4 regions of the Paenibacillus sp. FSL R5-0517 genome follow, and region 1 is predicted to be linked to each of the others. Evidence: riboswitches for the same ligand, from Rfam matches in the RefSeq annotation. Region 1 holds a riboswitch; each other region holds the start of a gene.
The links. Region 1 has a riboswitch for thiamine pyrophosphate ahead of MKX40_RS17560 (thiamine phosphate synthase). Riboswitches for the same ligand answer to the same signal wherever they lie in the genome.

Region 1 (5,554 bases):
TCTTTCATCCCGGGTACCCAGTGGGTAGCCGCTGTTAGCAGCTTCTGAACACCCTGTACAGAAACATTCAAATCCGTTCTGCCCGGCAGACTGGTTGCCCCGAGCCAAACTTCGCCATTGGCTTTGGGAACAATATAGACATCCTCTGCATAAACCGTTCTGTCAGGCCTGTACCCTGCATGTTCATCTGAGAACTGAACGGCAGCTATTTCTCCTTTTACCGACCACACAGGTAAGCTCAGATTCACATGTCTCATCAATGCTTCACTCTGTAATCCAGCCGCTATAACGACATGTTTGCACGTTATCTCACCGATCGATGTGGTAATCCCCTGCACGCCGTGTTCGTTTGCTCGCACATGTATATCCTTTATGTTCTCCATAAACCGCGCTCCCATTGCTTGAGCAGATTCCGCATATGCCCTAGTTAGATGGACAGGAAGGATTTCACTCTCGTATGGTCTGTAGTAGGCTCCGTATGTATCTCTGTTAAGCCACGATGCCTCCTGTTGCACAACCGAACGATCCCACCACACCTCATCAGCAGACAAACCGGAATTTCGATTGTTCTTATAGCGGCTTAATTCACTGTATGATCGAAAAGGGGTGAGGAATCCATGGCGTTGCAGGCCAACCTCTACCCCACTGAGGGCATCCATTAGCCCTTGTTGCTCAATAAGTAACTGTCTACTCTGCCTGGCAAGCTTAGCCATCAAAGGATGAGCAAAATCCTCACTATCCGCCGCCAGCATTCCAGCCGCTGCGCAAGAAGTGCCTCCCGCAATCGCGGAACGCTCCAGCAACAAAACATCCTGTCCACGGGAAGCAAGCTCATACGCAATGGCACAACCAACAACACCTCCGCCTACAATAATCGTTTCTGCATGAATTTTATCCGGATTATCAGTTACACTTTTGCTTCTTGATTCCGTTTCAGAGTTCAGTTGATGACTGAAATGATTCCTGTTCTGACCCGTTACGATCTCATTCATCCTCTCATCTCCTTTCACCGGCTTAGACTTCCTGTAGCAACGATAGCCTGCCTTAGTGATGCAGCTGCCCTATCCGGGGAATCGCTCGACCATACATTTGAGATCACGGCGACTCCCTGTGCCCCTGCAGAGCGAATCGCGTCGATGTTTCCCGGCTCTATGCCCCCGATCGCGATGACAGGAATGGAGACACCTCTGCATACTTCATCAAGAGCATATAATCCTCTTGGTTCTAGATCTGGCTTGCTGTTGGTCGCGAAGACATGCCCGAAGAAAAGGTAATCAGCTCCCTGTTCTTCAGCGATTTTTGCCTCATCGATGGAATGAACAGATACACCCAAACGAAGCCGCTGCTTTTTGCTTATGACAGCATTGTAGGAGTTGTACTTGCGCAATGCGTCTTGCCCCCAATGAACACCGCCATAGAGATCATTCTGTGAAGGCAGTTCTGAACCATTGATAACGATGCGACAAGATGGAACGCCAACACCACGCAGACTTTCAGCCCAACTGATCTTGTCTTGCCATGTAAGTTGTTTCTCTCGTATATGAATATAGTCCACCCATGGCCAAACGTCCTTGGCTGCTTTTACAAAAGATGCTCGATCTCCTGCACCCGTAGATACAACATGCAATTCAAATGATTCGTGAACATGCTCATGAAAAATTGCGGTCCCCTCCCTCTCCTTCCAGGCGTGAATGCTATGAAACACAAAAAAAGCCACTCCCGTAGGGGAGTGGCTGCGTATGAATTATAGGATCAGATCACTGACTGATGCATACAGTTCATTTCGTGCAGTACAGCTATAGACCTATAGCCATAACGTTATACACGCAACTGCATGTCAATTTGCTAAGCAAACGGTTGAAATCCTCTCGAGTTGCCGTTTGCTCACGTCATTCACTGAAACGCGCTCGCCACTTCCCTACGCTGGTATGATCCAGATCAGGTGCAAAGGGTCCGGAATCGCATTCATCCATCTCAGCCGCATCGTGCGGCCCCCCTAGTGTTCATATGAAGTTGTAGCCTATGTTACCATAGACGGATTTTTTTGTCACCGTCATTTATGCTAAACATGGTCTTGAATCGTCTAGTTTTTCTCAGACCACTCTTCGACATTCCATGTTTTGGTGACCCAACCCTCGTAAAAATCAGGTTCATGAGAAACCAGTAATACCGTTCCCTTGAATTCTTTCAAGGCCCGTTGCAACTCCGCTTTGGCTGTGACATCCAGATGGTTCGTTGGCTCATCGAATAAAATCCAGTTGCTTTCACGCATTAAGAGTTTGCATAAACGAACCTTGGCTTGTTCTCCACCACTCAGCATGTTGAGCGGACGGGTAATGTGCTCATTTTTCAACCCGCAGCGAGCGAGATGACCCCGCACCTCGTTCTGGGTCAAATGGGAAAACTCATTCCAGACATCCTCAATCGGCGTGATATTCCCAGCACGAACTTCCTGTTCAAAATAGGCCGTTTCGAGATAATCTCCCAAAAAGGTCTTTCCACTCAGTGGAGATATTTTCCCAAGGATGGTCTTCAGCAGTGTCGATTTACCCACACCATTACAGCCTACGATGGCAATTTTCTCACCACGTTCAATCGTCATCGTCATTTTGGGAAGCAAAGGATACGTATATCCAATTTCAAAATCAATACCCTCAAAGACCGTTTTGCTACTCGCGCGGGCATCCTTGAATTTGAACGTTGGTTTAGCCGCTTCATCTGGGCGATCAATACGTTCAATCTTATCCAGCTGTTTCTCCCGGCTCTTCGCTCGACCTGAAGTTGAAGCCCGCGCCTTGTTACGCTGAATGAAATCTTCCTGCTTCTTGATGTACTCTTGCTGCTTCTCGTACGCATCAATATGCTGGGCTTTATTCATATCAGCCATCTCCAGGAACTTGTTATAGTTCGCTGCATATCTCGTTAATTTGGCAAATTCCAAATGATAAATGACATTCACGACTTCATTCATGAATTCCGTGTCATGGGAGATTAAGAGGAACGCGTGCGGGTAGTCCTTCAGGTAACGTGACAACCACTCAATGTGCTCTACATCCAGATAGTTGGTTGGCTCATCCAGTAGCAGAGCTGTAGGTTTCTCGAGCAGAAGCTTGGCAAGCAGCACCTTGGTACGTTGTCCACCACTTAGAGCTGCAACATCTCGATCAAGACCAATTGCAGACAAACCAAGACCATTGGCCATCTCTTCGACTTTGACGTCAATCAGATAAAAGTCGCCCTGCTCCAGTTGTTCCTGAATATCGCCCATCTCTTCCAGCAACTGCTCCAGCTTATCTGGATCTGCATCTGCCATCTGGTCTGTGATATTCATCATTTCTTTTTCCAGTTCAAGCAACGGAAGGAAAGCATCCTTAAGCACATCACGAATCGTTTTGCCTGGCGTAAGCTTTGTGTGCTGATCCAGATATCCATAACGGACTTTAGGTGTCCATTCCACTTTTCCACTGTCTTTAAGCAATTTACCGGTAAGGATGTTCATTAATGTAGATTTACCTACACCATTGGCACCAACAAGTCCTACGCGCTCTCCGGCGAGTAAACGAAACGATACATTTTTAAATAACGTGCGATCTCCAAAATTGTGACTCACGTTCTCTACTGACAATAAACTCATAAGATGAGGTTGCTCCTATCTATTAGACATTACTTTTATTATGGTTCCGAAACCCTATTCTAGCACAGGTCTCATCTTTTCTGAAAGTAATGTAAACAGTTCAGGAACCTCTTCCATGATTTTTCATACAGGCTTCCCTAACGATTAGAGCAGTTATATTCGAAATAACCTTGCGCAGCTGCTTGTTTTGCATCTGTGAACACCTCTTCGGCGCGGTAACCATTACCACATGTGGAGCGATAGTAGTACTTGATACCCGTTAATGGATCTACTCCACCTACGATTGCTGTTTTCTTCACAAGCCTGCCTCCACCAATTGCGTAATTGTTGATCTTCTGGTCACCAACACCTATACCTTGGATAAAGGCCATAATTCCTGTATCGTTGATGGAGTTGTACCAATCTTCCTGTGCTATCATGGGCATCGTAAATGTATAGGATACACCGTTCTTTCTGGCAAACTCATTATGGCGATTAATCACATCAGCAAGATCATCCTGCACAGAAGTCACAATCCGGCTTCGTCGAACTTGTTCAAATACGCTGCTATCTTGAAGTAAAGGAATCTGTGTGGTTGAAACCAGTTCTTTTTGAAAGCCCTCCACCCATCTCCCTGCGCTTGCGTCGTAGGCATAGACATAGTCGTCCAATGTAAAGTTAATACTGTTACCGTATGAATCTGAATATGTATAAGGTTTCTTGGGACTCCATACTTGCCTGAAAGAATCTTCCAGGTTACCTGTCAACTCTGTTTCTGTGGACAACATATAATAGCCATCGTAATCCAGAATAACCACGGCAGGAATGTAATTAAACATGTTTCGAATAGCTGCGGCATCATCCTGAATCCCCATATTCAAAGCCATCGTCTGAGTAAACGTCAACAAGGCAAGCTCCTTATCCGCTTTAACAAACTTGGTTGAATCATAACCTGCTTCATCACTTTGTTTCTCATTTTGATGCATAACTGCACCTGCATCCATCACTGCGGTTTGAAGTGCAGATCTGTATCGATGTCCAAGAAAGTTAGCCTCTTCGGCATCTTGGGTATGGAGTGAGATGATCCAGAAGAGCGGGAAGAAGATCAGCACGAATACTATGGATAGCTCAGTAATCTTCATTGAGGACCATACCTCCGTAGGTTACAAATACCGCTGAGGCCCGAGCCGTACCACTAAGCCATTCACGAATGAGCATGGAAGGTGTACGGTTTGTATTTTGGAGCGTCACGGTAAAAAAATCTCCTGTTGTCAACGTGTATCTTCGACCAGGATCATCAGCCGGAATCACACTTGAGGTAGGGAATAGTCTCTCTCGAATCTGAGCTGCATAATATCCATCCTGTACAACCTCGTACGTCCCAGTAAAACTGTTAATGTCCAACGGGTCCGTATAATGAGGTACATATTTCTTATGTAAATGTTCCATCGACACCTCATACACATTGCCCGTCTGGGCCAGTTGCTCCTCAAACTCAGCCAACATTCGAGGTGAAATATACCCTTTCGTGCGGACTGCATCGACAAAACGTGTTACATTCTGTATAGCCGTCATACGTGCTATATCATCCTGCCGATCGGCTGTTTCAGCAGCTGGATACACATAGAGCAGAAGAACTGCGAGCAATACGGCAAGCAACTTGGATGCAGCATTAATCAATTCACACTGGCCTCCTTCCAAAAAACAATCTTGAGCAGTTCTCCAGTTTCATTTCGTATCAACTCTGGTCTGTAGGTAGCATCGAGCTGGACAGGAATAGTCGCTGTTTTGCTGACTAGTGTATCGATTACATATGAAGTCCCGTCTACCTCCACAGGCACGCCTGTGCCTGTCATCTGTCTTACGGTATGTAACACTTCCGCACCACTATACTGAGATGGTTTGGTGGTATGCAATGTTGTTGTCAGACGACCTTCCATG
Region 2 (5,554 bases), 3.3 Mb from region 1:
AGCTTGCACCGCAGCACTTTGCTCCAGAAGAACATACAGCTGTTTGATGAACTCTCTCGATTGCTGCCGAGCAGCCGACACAAGTTGATCGATACAACGAACGATGTAGGGAGCAGGCGGATGGGTTGCGGGCAATAGTTGTTTTAGCAGCTGATTCGCTACTCGCTCACTGTTCGCAAAGGTAGCCTCCCATTCCTCCAGCAGCTTGACGTATGGGGGCTCCAGATCGGGCACCAGTGCACGAATGACGAGTGTATGTTCTTTCTCCTGCTCTTTCCAGAAACGGATTTCTTCCAAGGTCCGCAGAGGCAGCAGGTGACCATATCCATCCCAGTTCATATATGGTGGGCCTCCTTCAGTTGAATTTCATCGCATATGTAGACCGTTGCTTCATGCGTCCCAAGAGTATATTCCGTCGGGCTGTTGTCCTATGAGTGCAAAAAAAAGAGCCCCCTGAGGGGCTCAAAAATCAACGGAAAATCCGATGATTGAAGTTTGATTATTCTCCACTATTCGTGTTCTGCACATCGTCACTGCTTGTTTTTGTTACATGACTCAGGAAAGTCGAGACACGGCGAAGATATTCCTTTGGATGCTCCCGGAAGATCAACTCATGGTGCGCATCCTGGACAATCCATACATCCGAGTACGGATTGGTCTGATTGGCGGCGAGCTGTTCTGCAATTGGGTAAGGCGCCTTCTCATCTTCCGTACCATGAATGAAGAAAATCGGGAACGGATAATCTTCCTTTTTCACTTCCTGGTATGGAATCTGTTGCAATCCGGTGCCATTCAGAACAGGGAACAACAGCTTCATGATCTCCAGTGTAGGCTGACGCGGGAGATCGATCTGGTTATGAATGTTGTGGTACAGCGTATCCGGCTCAAGCAGGAACGTACTGTCCAGAATCATCGCATCCACTTCCTGTGTAATCAGTCCGGTTTGAAGCGCCGTACCGGCACCCATGGAGAAACCCCAGACTACCAGTTCCTGCGCACCGCGCTGCTTGGCGAACTGGATGGCACCCAGCAATTGCTGGGACTCAGCCTTGCCACCTGTGGCTACAGCTTTGTTCACCTGGGAGGCGAAGCCATAATCGAACATGACGACGTTGAACCCAAGTTGATGGGCATAGTGTGCCAGGTCATACATGGGTACCCATGTTTCTTCACGATTGGCACCATAGCCGTGACTGAAAATAATCGTTTTGCTTGCGGCATTGTCAGCAGGGATATACCATCCTTGCATCGTCCGGCTGCCATCTGCTGCCGGGAAAGTGATATCTTCGTACTTCATATTCTTGGCCTGCATCGGATTGGAGAAGACAGGCGCTACAGTCGGGTTGGATAATACCCATGCAATGTAACCATGCAGTGCAATAAAACAAAACAGTAGAAAAAATACAACGGAGAGCAGCAGCGCTACGATAATATGTTTGAACCGAATCAGCCTCGGTGATAGGGAAGAGGGCAGATCGGACACCTTTGTATGCAGCGGGGCTTCGCTCTGGGATGTTGGATACATGAATGCCCCTCCTTTGAAGTTCAGTTGAAGATAACAACGAAATGAAAAGAGAATTGCGTCTATTCAGAGCCTGCTTCAGAGCGATATCTTAATGTAATATATCTTTATCGTATGTTCCAATATAGTCAAAGTCAATTGCTTGAGGGCATTTGTTACGCAATTGTTATATAGTTCTTAAGATATATGGGTAAAATTACCTTAGTGTGTAAATTACAGGGGATTAAGTCTTATAAAAAGGAAAATTTTACACGTTGGCCTATTTCAATTTTGGCTCTTTTTGGTTTACAGATGAGACCGTTTCTCATATAATTTATGTAACCAAGTTTCATGTGATGAAACATGAGGAGGGCATTATGCCATGGAAGATCGCAAGTTAACCGTCCGGGCTGTGGAACGGGCGCTGGATATATTATTATGTTTTACCACACGCAGTGATCTGGGACTCACCGAGATTGCAAGCCAGATCGGCCTGCACAAAAGTACAGTGCACCGCTTGATGGCTACACTGGAGGATCGAGGATTCGTAATCCGCGATGCAGCAACAGAGAAGTATCGACTTGGCATCCGAATCTGGGAGCTGTCGGCTCATATGTCCCGTAGTGATGATCCCGCTATTCTGCTGCTGCCTGCGATGGAGCGACTGAGAGATCGATTGGGGGAGACCGTGAGTCTGTACCTGCGTGATGGCAGTGAACGGATTCGGATTCAGGCGGTGCAAAGTGATCAGGCGATTCGCCGAGTCGCTCCCGTTGGTGTTAGACTCCCGCTGTCTGTGGGCGCTTCCAGCAAAGTCTTGATGGCGTTTGCCACGGACGAGGATCGTGAGGAGCTGATGAACGGGCCGGAGTGGCCGGTGTTTATTGACCCTGCGGTGTATTTGGCGCAAATGGGAGATATCCGGGATAACGGATATGCGACGAGTTATGAGGAGCGTGAGCCGGGAGCTGCAGCGGTATCTGTACCGATTATGGATCGCCGAGGCAATATTGCAGCTGCTCTCTCGGTCTCAGGGCCTGTCAGCCGACTTTCGCAGGAGACTTTGCACGAATACGCACCTGTGCTAAAGGAAGCTGCTACGCAGATGGGGCTCATGTTATCCTGATATTGATGTAAGGTTTTTCTCCAATTGGGTTGGTGTTCTGGAATATAAAGGTTGTTTTTATGTTCCGGTTGCGCTACTCTGTAATGGACGGCCCATCGGGGTCAGCTTCATTGAATATGAACAGCGGCTTATGAATGCCGCAACTTTTAACGTTACTGGGGGAGTCCGAATTGTCCGGACTGAGACGGAATCGCATGAGATTCCGGACCCTTTGCACCTGATCTGGATCATACCAGCGTAGGGAAGTAATCGGCGATATGACCACAACCACCACATGTGTGACTCTTGCAGGACTCCGTTATGGAGCTGCAACCAGGAGCATTATTGGTGATGGACATTAAAGTCGGTTCCTTCGGGGGCCGGCTTTTTTTATATACAGTGGACGGGCGAGATAACACACATTCCATGGACTTTTTTTTCAATAACCTGCAAAAGTGGGCTTGGAGAGAGCAATCATTATAGATCCATGATCTGTGGTAACCTCCGTTCTGTTGTTATCTGTACATGAATAATGTCTCCCCCTTGGTCTGGTGTAGGATCGCTCTTTCTTCTCTGCGCTCTGCATGATTTGGGACAGGTGCGTAAGCGAGCTGATGGCGATGCCAACCAAACCTAGTGAACGAACACGGAGGAGGAGACGAGCAAACATGAGTACAGGAAATCAAACGGGACAACAAGCGATGGAACAGGAACATAACGATCAGCAGGTGGAAAAGGAAACAGGAGCGGCCGGACGGGTTCAGCCCTTTCCGGGCAGCCGCAAAGTCTACATTCAGGGCTCACGGCCGGACATAGCTGTACCGGAGCGTGAGATAGCCCTTCATGACACCAATACTCCCCAAGGGGTGGAGCATAACGAACCGCTGCGTGTCTATGATACGAGCGGCCCCATGACTGATCCCGAATTCCAGATGGATATTCGGAAGGGATTACCCGCACTCCGAAATCATTGGATTATGGAACGCGGTGATGTTGAAGCATATGAGGGCAGAGCCGTTCAACCCGAGGATAACGGACTAAAGCCCGGTGGGAGGAGAGCCGGGGCTGAAGAGTACCCTGGATTTCGGGGACAACCACTGCGTGCTCAGGCTGGGCGCTGTGTCACGCAGATGCATTACGCGAGGCAGGGAGTCATTACACCAGAGATGGAGTATGCCGCTATCCGTGAAGGGGTGGAACCGGAGTTCGTGCGGCAGGAGCTGGCGAGTGGACGGGCGATTCTGCCATCCAACATCAATCACCCGGAGAGTGAGCCAATGTTGATCGGTCGTCATTTTCACGTGAAGATCAATGCCAACATAGGCAACTCTGCCGTATCTTCCTCCATCGAGGAAGAGGTCGAGAAAATGACCTGGGCTGTGCGCTGGGGATCGGATACGGTGATGGATCTCTCGACAGGCAAAAACATTCATACGACACGGGAATGGATCATCCGCAATTCACCTGTACCAATTGGTACGGTGCCGCTGTATCAAGCGCTGGAGAAGGTGAATGGCGAAGCGGAAGCGCTGACCTGGGAATTGTACCGAGACACGCTCATTGAGCAGGCAGAGCAGGGCGTGGACTACTTTACGATTCATGCAGGTGTGCTGCTGCGTTATATCCCCATGACCGCCAAGCGGATGACAGGCATTGTATCCCGGGGCGGGTCCATTATGGCAGCGTGGTGTCTTGCGCATCATCAGGAGAATTTTTTGTACACCCATTTCGAAGAAATCTGCGAGATTATGAAAAAGTATGATGTGGCGTTTTCGCTGGGAGATGGACTTCGTCCAGGCAGTATCTACGATGCGAATGACGAAGCTCAGATGGCGGAACTGGCTACGCTTGGGGAACTGACGCAGATCGCATGGAAACATGATGTGCAGGTGATGATCGAAGGCCCGGGGCATGTACCGATGCACAAGATCAAGGAGAATGTGGACCTGCAGATGGAGATATGCCAAGAGGCACCGTTCTACACACTTGGGCCACTGACGACCGATATTGCCCCGGGATACGATCACATTACGTCCGCCATTGGTGCGGCTATGATTGGCTGGTTTGGCACGTCCATGCTCTGTTACGTCACGCCAAAAGAACATCTGGGCTTGCCCAACAAGGATGATGTACGGGAAGGGGTTATTGCCTACAAGATCGCAGCTCATGCTGCCGATCTGGCGAAAGGTCATCCACGTGCTCAGCGCCGGGATGATGCATTGTCCAAGGCGCGCTTCGAGTTCCGCTGGCGGGATCAGTTTAACCTTTCACTCGACCCGGAACGGGCATTATCTTACCATGATGAGACGCTGCCGGCAGAAGGGGCCAAAGAAGCTCATTTCTGCTCGATGTGCGGACCGAAGTTCTGCAGCATGCGTATTACGCAGGACATTCGTGCCTTTGCGGCGGATAAAGGATTGTCCGAGAATGAGGCTGTAGCAGCGGGCATGCAGGAAAAGGCTGAGGAATATCGGACACGGTCCTAGGCGCTGGTACAGCTTAACCTTGGCAGTCTGACATCGTTTGAAGGTGAGAATACTGCTATCATGTCGTATTTTTCTCTTATTGATCAGCTTCCTAATACTTTTTATCAGTATTATGGTTGATTGTCTAGCAGATGTTTAATAAAATGAATGTAAGTAAACACCAATAAGAGTAGCCAGGCCAATGGCTACTCCTGCACAGCATTTGCGGTGGGTATTCCTCCGAGTGCAGCAAGTTCAGATGAAGTGACCCGTCAGGCCGTCAACCTGTGGCGGGTCACTTCTTTTTACGATCGATGTATGTCAGGAGCGCAATAATTAACATCGCGAACACGATTACGTCGTTAAAAGAGAAGTTCATAGGATCACCTCCCACTGGAGGCAAGCCTATTTCCCACCACAAATTGGCTGTACAAAGTGATTATACCATTTGAAATGCTCGTGTTCGAGAGCATTTTTATTTTG
Region 3 (5,554 bases), 3.0 Mb from region 1:
ATACAAACCACAGATCAGCTCGGGAATAGCCCATCTGAATGTAATACGTTCGGCTCGCCCCATCCGTGAATCCCTTCGCTTCCATCGCTACCGCCATTCGCTGTGCACGACGAATGCTCTGTGCCAGCAGAGGAATAGCATAACGCTTGAGTGTACCATACACGTTCCAGTGCGAACCGCGCTGCCTTGTTCCACGAATACGAATAGCGTAACGGAGCGTCTGGAATTCATCCAGCAAAATGGGGATCATGCGCATCGCGGCCAGAAAGCTATAGGCATATTTTGCAGGAAGCTTCCACTGCTGCATCAGGGAATAAAATAGCCGTACTGGCTTGGTCGTAAGACCAAAGAGTAACCCAGCCGCGGCCATAGTCAGCGAGCGAAAACCCAAGTGTAGACCGCGATAGAAGCTCTCTTCGGTGATGTGAATCAGCCCCCACTTATACCAAGTGGTCTCTCCCTTGCCAAACATCATCATGCCCGCAGACGTAGAGATAAACACCAGAATGAATGGTGATGTGTACAGAATCAATCTGTACCACGGATGGCCTGTCCAGCACAGTAATAACATCATTACCACCGCAACATTGGCCATTACATTCAGATTGTGAATAAGGATAACGATGACAAACATCAGTGTCAGAATAATCATCTTCAACCCCGGATTAACGGAATGAAGCCAGGTTTCACGATGAGGAAACGACAGTTGCATCACTTAACCTCCCCTCATCCACCGACCAGATTCGGGTGCAATATCTTTTTACAATTTCACGATCATGGGTAACCATAACGATAGCTGTTCCTTCACGCCGCAATTGCTCCAGTTGTGCCAACATGGCGAAGGTATTACGGGCATCCTGTCCAAAAGTAGGTTCATCCAGCAACAGAATTCGCTGCTCTCTGACCAATGCGGACGCCACACTCAAACGTCGTTTCTGCCCCATCGATAATTGATAGGGGTGGCGCTCGGACAAGTCGATTAGTCCAAATTGATTCAGCATATGATGAGTCCTGGCATGTCTTTCTTCCGTTGTAAGCCTGCCCCCCAGCAATGAGAATTCCACTTCTTCCGCGACGGTGTTGGTTACAAATTGAAACTCCGGGTTCTGAAAGACAAACGCAATCTGATCTGCAAGCTGTTCCGTTTTGCCAGAAGGCTGACCGTGCACCTCATAATGACCTGTTGTTTTCAGAATATTCATAAGAGATAACAACAATGAACTCTTGCCAGCTCCATTGGCCCCGACAATACCAATCCAATCTCCGTGCCATACCTTGGCCTGTTCCACCTGAATGAAAGGTGTTTTTCCACGCCATCCAGTGAACTGCTGCAAGTCCAGTGCAGGCTGATCGGCTAACGATACAGGCGATAAGGATGATACATGAGATACGGGGAAAATCTCCGTTGCATCAGATAAGCCAGTCGACTGCTGTGCTTCCAAGCTTGAGATCCCCTGATTCTCACACGCTTGAAGCTCTCCAGAAGTTCCCTCTTCTTCTTTTGTTGCCCTCTCCTGCTCATGCTCTTCCCACACGCCTGGATACCAGATTCCATAATCCCTCAACTTGCTCCGTTCATCCGTGAATACCTGCTGTGCTGGCCCATCCGCCACAATCTTTCCTTCAGGTGATAAGACAATGATGCGGTCGACCATATCTACAATCTCGTTTATTTTGTGTTCAACGATGATGATCGTTTTATCACTGGCGATCCGTTTGACGGTATCCCACACCTGGGAAGTCCCCTCATCATCTAACAGTGCCGTGGGTTCATCCAAAAACAATACCTCCGGGTCCATGGCAAGCATCGAGGCAATCGCAAGACGTTGCTTCATCCCCTGAGACATGGACTGGATCAATACACGGTTCTGTTCCAAGGATAACCCCACTTGTTTCAGATAATATTTAATCAGAGCAGGCATCTCTTCACGCGGAATACTTCGGTTTTCCAGAACAAATGCGATCTCTTCATCCGTAAAGGACATGCAGAACTGGGTATCCGGATCTTGAAAGACCACTCCTGCTTTGACGGGAACCTGAATATCATCACATTTCATCGGAATTTCAACCGAACGAGGTATCAGACCGCTCAAGATTTGTAATAACGTCGATTTACCGGAGCCACTTGGTCCAAGCAGCAGCACTTTCTCCCCTTGACGCACAGAAAGAGACAAGCCTTGAAATACCAAGGCTTTCTCTCCCGGGAACTTGCATCTTAGATTCGTCACACTTACCGCCTGCGAATTCCCCTCTCCGCTCATCTAATCCAACGCCTCATAATCCTGTTTGGATACCGGTCTGAGTGAACGTGTTACACCAGTCAGTTCCAAAGCTTTGGCGAGATAATAAGCAAACACTCCTGCAATCAGGATGCTTCCGATGAAGCGGAAACCGATGAATAACGTATAATTCCAGGCCGAGAGTGAATCGATATAGCCATACTGATAATCCAGCAAAAGCGAGGCCGCTGCGGCTCCAATGGCTGCAAGACAAGTGACAAACAGATTGGTTTTACGATACAGGAATGCTGCGAAGAAGATCTCGGCTCCCAATCCTTGCAACAGACCATACACCAGTGTGGACATGCCCCATTCACTGCCCAGAAAAGCACTTACCGTTGAAGCCGCAACCTCGGCCAAGATAGCCACGCCTGGTTTACGAATGATGACAAATGCAAACGTGCCCGCCATAAACCACATGCCGTAGATCATCTGCTCCGCATGAACGCCGAATGGTTTCATCAAGTCATACGTAGGTCCCCATATCTTGTAAATCACCCCAAACACCACTGCGATTACGATGGTTACCAGAATATCCGTTAATTTCAATCGTTTGTTGCCTGTTGTTGTTGCCATGTTCTCTACGTCCTTCCTCTGTCCCCTGTGGGGTTGTAAATGTGTGTGTTCAAAAAGACTGGTTGAACAACCTCTAAAAATAAACAAAAAAAGCCTCCCCGGTTCCGGGCAGGCCTAACACGCAGTATACAATCCTCACAATGATGTACTGGGTGGATGTCGAAAATACGGAATATCAACCATTCCTCTCCGCCCTGGCAGATACACCACCACAGTTCAAAAAGGTCTGTTGTTCATCCACGTTCATTCCTACACTTCACCCTTACATATTGCAAATCCATGTTCTCTACGCTGGCATTACCCAGATCAGATGTACGGTCAGCGGCACAAGGCCACTCTCTCAGCCCAACTTCATTGAGCTCCCGGTTCACTTATTTCATTGCTTCTAATGTACATCAGATGGGTATTTGTGGCAATCCCCAGAAGTATCACCATGCTTCATTTGGGGTAAATGAACAGGGGATATCTATTGTACACTTTCCATAATATGAAACATTTAGGTTATGTAGTCCGTCTGAAATACTAGAAGGGAGATTGATAGTAATGAAAATGTATAACTCTGCTTGGCAGCTCAAAACATGGAAAATGATCCTTGCCGCTTCGATACTTACCGCAGGTACGGCACCTGCCTTACTCTCATCCACTGTGGCGGAAGCCGCGGCAACTGAACCTAAACCGACAGCTTATATTAACAATGTTCAAGCTCAATATGAAGTTGTCATCCGGCAGGGGACCATGTACGTGGCATTGACTGAGCTTCAATTCCTCGGCAACTATACGTTTGGCTACAATAACAAAACAAAAGAGATCAGCATTAGCACAGGCAGCGATAATTATGTCCTTAAACCTAACAGCAAGACAATGAAGAAAAATGACCAAAATGCAACTTTGTCTTCCGCCCCGATTCTGGTGAATGGTAAAGCGATGCTTCCGCTCCGTGCCATTGGTGAGGCTTTTGGTACGAAGGTGCAGTGGAATCAGAAGGCCAAGGAAGCCTACATTTACACTACCGATGCTACGATTGTAAAAGAATATAACAGTTCTGATCTGACTATGGCGCGCGAAGCCGCACTTCATCTGCCACGCTTCTCTGAACTCGGACAAACACGTCTGGATATTCGCAACCCTCTGGGTCCGGTGGATTCCTCCATTAAATACATTTTTGAACAAGGCAAAAAAGATCGTTTCTTCGTTGTGGAGGATAACGATCTGGTCAGTTATTATGTTCTTAAAAATGGAAGTGCACTGCTGCAATGGCAGGCCAACATCAGCAATAATGAAGGAACTATCGGTGACCTGTTCTTTATTAAAACCAAAGCCGTTGCTGAAGCAGGAACTCGTCCTTCCGTAGCAGGTCAAACACTCGTATCATTCAAGTACTCCCGCATGCTTGAAGAAACCTCATATGAGGTCATAAACAAGTTGGGCTCCACGGATAGCGGTTCCGTTGCCCCCGAGCATGGCAAAGTCATCGTTGAGGTTCCGGGAGAGAAATAATTTGAGCCTCCACAATGAAACATTACTCAGCAGAACTATACTATGGTGACATCTGCATTACAAAGAGCGTTCCTCAAAGTCAGTGTGACAATGACCTTGGGACGCTCTTTTTTAGCGTTATATTCCGGCTTACTTCCAAATTAAGTGGAGCTTATATTTTTAACAACTCCAGCGATTGAGTCTCTCGTTTAATATTGGACATTGCCGGATTGACTGGTTTTACCTGAAGCAAATCCCTTGAACAGGGTTGGCACTTTGGAATAGCGGGTATTCGTAATTTTCCCTTGAGATACACTGCTATCTGTACGCATAATAGCATCTTTCACATTGGAAATATTGGAGTTATCCAGCGTCATGTTAACTGCGAAGGTCGTTCCACCATTTTGACGTACCAGCTTACCGATATCATCTGCACGAAAATTTTTGATGTTAATCGTTCCGGCTGCATTGATCTGGAATACTTTATCATAGGCCTTATACGCCGCACCGCCGGTAATGTTGACCGTTCCGGCCGACTTCAATGTGAGTGCATCCTCACCCACATCCTCCCAAACTACATTTGATATATTACAGTTGCCATAACAGTGAACACCATCGGCAGCAGGGTATCCGATATTTACATTTTTGAGCGTAGCCCCTGCCTCCAGACGAAATACCGGTTTCTGATTCTCTGCTTGAGACCCGTCACCCAATGTGGAAGGATTGGCTACAAATGTTTTGCCTTGACCGTCATAAGTCGTGCCCGCTGGAACAATAATCGTTGAATTAACAACTGTTGGCGCAGCAGCAGCGGGAACCGCACCAAATATGGAAGCAACCAAACCAGCAGACAACAACAACGTCAACATTTTTTTCATTACTTTATTCCTCCCTTATTCTCTCGTTATGGATCGTGTACAAGCCTGTGCTTGTACTGAAAGTTCGCCAGAGGTGCACCTCTGCCCAACTCACAACCTAATCCTACCAAATAAGGAAGGTAACTAAAATAATCATTAGATCAGATATATCCTGACATCGCATAATGACTGTCATATCGGCATTTTTTGCAAGTCAGGATCTTTGAACAATATGCTGATATCAACCTCTGGTATGCTCATTTGTAACGTAAGTACCTCTGACTTTAATCCCCAGTAAACAAGAAAGATCACTACATTTGTCTTTCAAATGTGTGATCTTGAATGGCTTCCAGCTTGCTGATATAA
Region 4 (5,554 bases), 3.4 Mb from region 1:
GCAAGCAGTACATTGTCTTCAATGGTACGCCAAGGGAAAAGGGCAGGCTGTTGTGGCATATAACTGATTTTGCCACGTTGGCCCGTAACATCGTGACCGTTCATGAGCACTTGCCCTTCCTGTGGCTTCAGCAGACCACCGATGATATGGAACAGGGTGCTTTTGCCACAGCCGGATGGCCCAACGATAGCGACAAACTCACCTTGCTTCACAGTCAGGGACAGGCCGTTCAACACCGGTAGCCTGCTCCGTCGTTCACGAAATGATGCATGAACATCCACGACGTCCAGTGCAGGTGGAACCGAAGCAGCAGTCGTATATGTCGGTAGCCCGGAATTAGTCGAGTAAATTTTTTCACCGTGCTTTGGTTCCAATGTGCGTGCTCCCCGTTCAGGCTGGACGTGTTCGTCCTGTTGCTGATTCATATGCTGATCACTTCCTAATATATAGACTTACATGCTTTGTTATCGCTTCTGTGGCCGCCAGCGCACGAGCAGCTTCTCCAGCAACGCGATGAGCAGGAAGAGCAGCAAGCTGAGCGCGACAATAATCATGATTGCCACGAATAAGCGATCTGTGCGATAAGCTGATTTTTGCAGCATCATATAATAACCAATACCCTTGTCTGCACCAATCCATTCGGCAATGATGGCACCCATCACGCTATAGGTAGCGGCAATTTTGACACCGGAGAACACGGAGGGCAGGGCATGGGGTAGTTCCAGCTTCCAGAAGATATGGTGACGTTTCGCACCAGCCATGCGCATATAGTTCATCATCGCTGCATCGGTACGAGTCAAGCCGTCCATCGCAGCTACCGCAACGGGGAAAAAGCAGACTAGTATGATCGTAATCAGCTTAGGCAACAACCCGAATCCGAACCAGATTAACAGGAGCGGCGCGAGCGCGATGGTCGGGATATTTTGACTAAGAATAAGTAAAGGATACAGGGCTGACTTGAGAAAAGGAACTAAATGCAGCACCATTGCAATCAGTAATCCAACCGCTGTGCCGGCCGCGAATCCGATCAGGGTTAACTGAATGGTTGCGGAGGCATGCATGCCAAGCCGATCAGCCTGGGATGCCGCTTCGCGGGCGATATCGGACGGTGCTGGCAGCATCCATTTCTCGATATGGAATAGGGAGACGGCTCCCTGCCATATCGCTATAAAGAGAATAACCGCCACGAAGGGCGGCCATACACTTTTGAAATAAGCATTCATTAGCGGTACTTCTCCGTCAGGGTATCCATGCTGAAGCCAGTAGGGCTATGGGCGATTTTGATCTGAGAGATGATGCTTGGGCTGCCAGCCTCGACGAGTACTTCGTGCATTTTGCGGACAACCTCCAGCAGTTCCTCCAGTTCCCCCTCCATCGTGGTGTCGAGCGGGTTCACCTGATATTTCAGACCAGACTGTTGAATAACTTCAATGGCGCGATCTACATAAGGATAAGAGTTCTCGCCATTTGGCGTTTTCGGAATAACCTGAATGCTAAGTAATGTGCTTGCCATGAGAGATCACGGCTCCTTTCGTGATAAATTGCATGAATTGAACCAGGTTTACACTTATCACTCCGATTGCAGTACCCTCTTCCGATCACTGTTATCTCCGGATTTCTTTAATGAATTCTAATGGAGGAAATCCGGGGATAGCATATGCTTCCGAAGGAGCTTTCTTTCAGAAAGCTTTTAGGTGAGCGCTTCGCTTCTTCAGATGGGTTCTGCACTCTTCGTTCTTGTGTAAAAAAGTTAAACTTAAGCAATTTTTATTGGGGTAAAAACGCGTTCGTATATGCTTTGCTCACGTCGACCTGTTCATCCAGCAGTTTTTTGCTAAACATCCAGTCGGTGTAGTTCTGCCATACTTCCTGTTTCTGTTCTCCCCAGCGCAGGGCGTCATCCGTGTACTTCGGACTCAGCCATTTCTGGCTTGCCAGTACCAGGTCTTTATCCAGATCAGGTACGGCCTTGATCAGAATATTCGCTGCGTCTTCGGGATGATCAATTGCGTATTGATATCCTTCTGAAGTGGCTTTCAGGAATGCTTTCACCAACTCAGGATCGTTCTGAATCGTCTGCTCGTTCGTAACGAGAACAGGCGTGTAGTAATCCAGTGCATCTGAATAATCCTTCACATATAACATGTCGATCGGTTCCCCGCGCAGTTCAGCTTCAATCCCCGTCCAGGCGTAGAAAATCCATGCGAAATCAATATCCCGTTTCACTGCGGTGAAAAAGTCGGCATCACCCATGTTAATGTTTTTCACTTTGGATACGTCGGCGCCTTCGCCTTCCATAATGGATTGCATCACGGCTTCTTCCACAGGCGAACCCCAACCACCATAGGTTTTCCCTTCAAAATCTTTCGGTGATTTGATATTCCGATCCGCCGGAGCAGCGAACCCGGATGTATTATGCTGAATAACTGCTGCGATGGAGACGAGTGGAACCCCTTGTGTACGGGCTTGAGTTACACTTTCCTGATAACTTACGCCAAATGGCACTTCATTGGAAGCAACCATCGTATCGGCGCCGCCGGCACCTGGCTGAACAATCTCCACATTCAAGCCTTCGGCCTTATAAAAACCTTGATCTACGGCCGCATACAAGCCGGTATGATTCGTATTTGGTGTCCAGTCGAGCACCACTTTAACATCCTTGAGGGCTGCGTTGTCACCTTCATTGCTGCTCTCCGTATTCGTGCTGCCGTTCTGTTCAGCCGGGGCAGCTTCTTTACCGCCACATGCGGCCACAGTCACCAGTAGTACACATAAGAGCAACAGTCCCATTGTTTTACGCCATTTCATCTGTGATTCTCTCCTTCGGTATGTCCGGCCAGTGGCACGGGTACTCCTTGGCTTCATATCCAAGCTTCTTGCATAAATCGGCAGATTTATACCAGCTATGATCCGGATAACGTCACTTTTTTTAGCTCTCTGGCTATATAAAAGAACATTAAAAAAAGCGCCCCGTAATCCGGGACGCGTGCAGGCGTTAGAGAGGTGGCGTTCAGCCATAGGGCTGTGCCATTTCGATATACTCCGATTCCTACGCTGGCATGATCCAGATCAGGTCTAAGGGTTAGTATCTTGGTGGGATACACTCTCAGCCGGCCAATTCCGACTCCCCTGGGAAACTATGAAGTTACGGGCATTACTAGGTGTAATTATAGGCCAGAGGCCCAGTCGTGTCCAGTCAGGAACTGGATGGGAACGGATTTCCGGTCATCGTCTATTTGCTTCTAAGCCGCTTCGGTGATTAGTTTTTGATCGTTTGGCCTTGAGCCGAGCAGCTTGATTCATTTAAACAACATAATTTAGGTACAAAAGGAGATAGTACTGCTATACCAATAAATACTTTTACATAAAAATGGGGGAGTACTGAATGATCCTTAAAACCATAATCGCAATGATTCTGTGTTATAGTGCCTACGTTTTCTTCACAGCCTACCTTTTATTTTTGGTTCCGTCTCCATCTGCTATTGAAAATACGGATATGCAAAAATCGTTAACAAGAGGAAGTACAACAGATCGCGTAATGCTCCTGGAGGACGGCTTTCAATCGGGTCAGGTGAGAATCCAGACCATTCGAGAGGCAAAAACAAGCATCGACCTGGCCTATTACTCCATTCAAAAAGGAAAAACATCTCAGCTTTTTTTTGCTGCTTTATTCGATGCGGCTGATCGGGGTGTTCAAGTTCGAATCATTTTAGACGGGATTTTTCACAGCATGCGCGGAGAATTGCGTGATATTCCAGATGCCATTGCAGCTCATCCCAATGTCGAATTAAGATATTATGAACCACTCCACCTATTTATGCCATGGACATGGCATAATCGTCTGCATGACAAGATCCTTCTTGTCGACAACACATATGGAATCATTGGCGGCCAAAATATTGGTGATAAATATATGGCATTGCAACCCCCAAAAGACTATGTTTTTGATCGGGATGTCCTTGTTTACAATGCAAACGATAATACGAACAGCACGGTTGTTGAAATGAAACAATATCTAGATCAGTTATGGAACCATCCATTCACCAAACCAGAAAAACATGCAAAACGTCAGCATCATGCAAAAGGGTTAAAAGAGCTGGCTCAGCTGGCTGATTTATATCAAAAAGCCCAGGCTCAGAGTGATCCTTTTGTGAAAGTGTTGCCCAAGGAATGGGTTCGAGGAGCGCTTCATTCCGACCACGTTGCTTTCATTCACAATCCAATTAAAAGGCTGTATAAAGACCCCATCATGTGGAGGACATTTGTTCATTTCGCCAATCAAGCAAAGTCGAAAGTGTACCTTCAGACGCCATATGCCATTCCTACCAAGAAAATGGAGAAAGCCGTACATCTGTCGATGAATCCAAAAGCAGAATGGGTCATGCTGACGAATTCAATCCAGCAGACCCCTAACCCTTTGGCTTTCGCGGGATACTTAAGCTCTAAGGAACGGTTGCTTGATACCAGTCTGGCCGTATATGAATACGAAGGCCCTTATTCCATACACGGCAAATCATTTGTCATGGATGATTACCTCAGCATGGTTGGTTCGTATAATCTTGATCCCAGATCTGCCTTCCTAAATACCGAATCCGCTGTGGTCATTTACGGTTCTGCATTCGCCAACGAACTAACAGAGGCTATGGATATCAAACGTGCACATAGTACACTTGCGGTTAAAGATGAACATCCAGCAGAATCTACGAATCAGAAAGGCTCTATTTTCAAACGAATAGCAATCACAGCGTTATCCAAACTGTCTTTTCTCTGGAAATTTATGTTGTAGAAAAAATCGTATTCTCTTGAGCTTAACTTTTTCTCCGGTTTATCAAAACTTGAAAATCAGATTTGTTCACGGAATGTTCACTTATGTAGTGGGAGTCATCATCTCTATAATTACGAAGGTAAACAGAGAGGATGAGAGAATTGCCAACGAGCAAGAAGGAACAAATTATTTTCGGCTTAATGATGTGTACAGGAATGGTCCTGGTGATGATGACTTTCAATTTGTGGCACACTGGGATACTTGGCAAGTTGTCCCCGCTTGAGATCCTGTTTCAATTCCTATTGTGTTTTGTCATCGCTTTTCTGGTAGAGTCCTTCATTGTTGGCCCAGTAGCGAGAAAAATTGCATTTTCCTTACCTTTTGACAAGTCCAACAAGATTCTTGGTGTGCTGGTCATGTCATTTTTTATGGTGATTGGCATGGTCCTGATCATGTCTTTGTACGGAATGATTTCAGCGTATCTTGCGGACCAATTAAATGTGGTATCCGTACTTGGTACGTACCTGCATACAATCGCTCGTAATTTCAGTCTGGCACTTCCATATCAGTTGATCATTCTAGGGCCGCTCGTACGATATGTATTCGGTAAATTCATCAAGAGCAACGGGCATATAATGCCTACTGTTAACAAAAGTGTGTAATTCCGATGGCCTTAAAGTATTTCCTGGGCAATCTTGTGCAAATGAATAGATCGTAACGAATCGAGAACACTTTATTAAGTCGGTTCTTGGGGAATGAAAAATCTAACGAATCTCAGCGGCGTTAATA

Region 2: linked by a shared signal. The riboswitch ahead of thiC (phosphomethylpyrimidine synthase ThiC) and the one ahead of MKX40_RS17560 (thiamine phosphate synthase) in region 1 are both predicted to bind thiamine pyrophosphate.
Region 3: linked by a shared signal. The riboswitch ahead of MKX40_RS04495 (ECF transporter S component) and the one ahead of MKX40_RS17560 (thiamine phosphate synthase) in region 1 are both predicted to bind thiamine pyrophosphate.
Region 4: linked by a shared signal. The riboswitch ahead of MKX40_RS02290 (ABC transporter substrate-binding protein) and the one ahead of MKX40_RS17560 (thiamine phosphate synthase) in region 1 are both predicted to bind thiamine pyrophosphate.

The regions. Positions count from the first base shown of each region.
Region 1 is NZ_CP150235.1:3,995,116-4,000,669, forward strand. It holds gene thiO (glycine oxidase ThiO) at 1-992, opposite strand, end outside; gene MKX40_RS17560 (thiamine phosphate synthase) at 1,007-1,705, opposite strand; TPP riboswitch at 1,899-2,008, opposite strand; gene MKX40_RS17565 (ABC-F family ATP-binding cassette domain-containing protein) at 2,084-3,634, opposite strand; gene MKX40_RS17570 (hypothetical protein) at 3,772-4,755, opposite strand; gene MKX40_RS17575 (hypothetical protein) at 4,742-5,293, opposite strand; gene MKX40_RS17580 (hypothetical protein) at 5,290-5,554, opposite strand, start outside.
Region 2 is NZ_CP150235.1:704,266-709,819, forward strand. It holds gene MKX40_RS03305 (Fe-Mn family superoxide dismutase) at 1-339, opposite strand, end outside; gene MKX40_RS03310 (alpha/beta fold hydrolase) at 500-1,525, opposite strand; gene MKX40_RS03315 (IclR family transcriptional regulator) at 1,884-2,627, shown strand; TPP riboswitch at 2,775-2,888, shown strand; gene thiC (phosphomethylpyrimidine synthase ThiC) at 3,308-5,092, shown strand.
Region 3 is NZ_CP150235.1:994,065-999,618, reverse strand. It holds gene MKX40_RS04505 (energy-coupling factor transporter transmembrane component T) at 1-712, opposite strand, end outside; gene MKX40_RS04500 (ABC transporter ATP-binding protein) at 687-2,261, opposite strand; gene MKX40_RS04495 (ECF transporter S component) at 2,262-2,855, opposite strand; TPP riboswitch at 3,122-3,232, opposite strand; gene MKX40_RS04490 (copper amine oxidase N-terminal domain-containing protein) at 3,399-4,352, shown strand; gene MKX40_RS04485 (pectate lyase) at 4,541-5,209, opposite strand.
Region 4 is NZ_CP150235.1:476,846-482,399, forward strand. It holds gene MKX40_RS02275 (ABC transporter ATP-binding protein) at 1-425, opposite strand, end outside; gene MKX40_RS02280 (ABC transporter permease) at 465-1,223, opposite strand; gene MKX40_RS02285 (MTH1187 family thiamine-binding protein) at 1,223-1,513, opposite strand; gene MKX40_RS02290 (ABC transporter substrate-binding protein) at 1,768-2,808, opposite strand; TPP riboswitch at 3,029-3,141, opposite strand; gene MKX40_RS02295 (phospholipase D family protein) at 3,386-4,786, shown strand; gene MKX40_RS02300 (hypothetical protein) at 4,993-5,427, shown strand.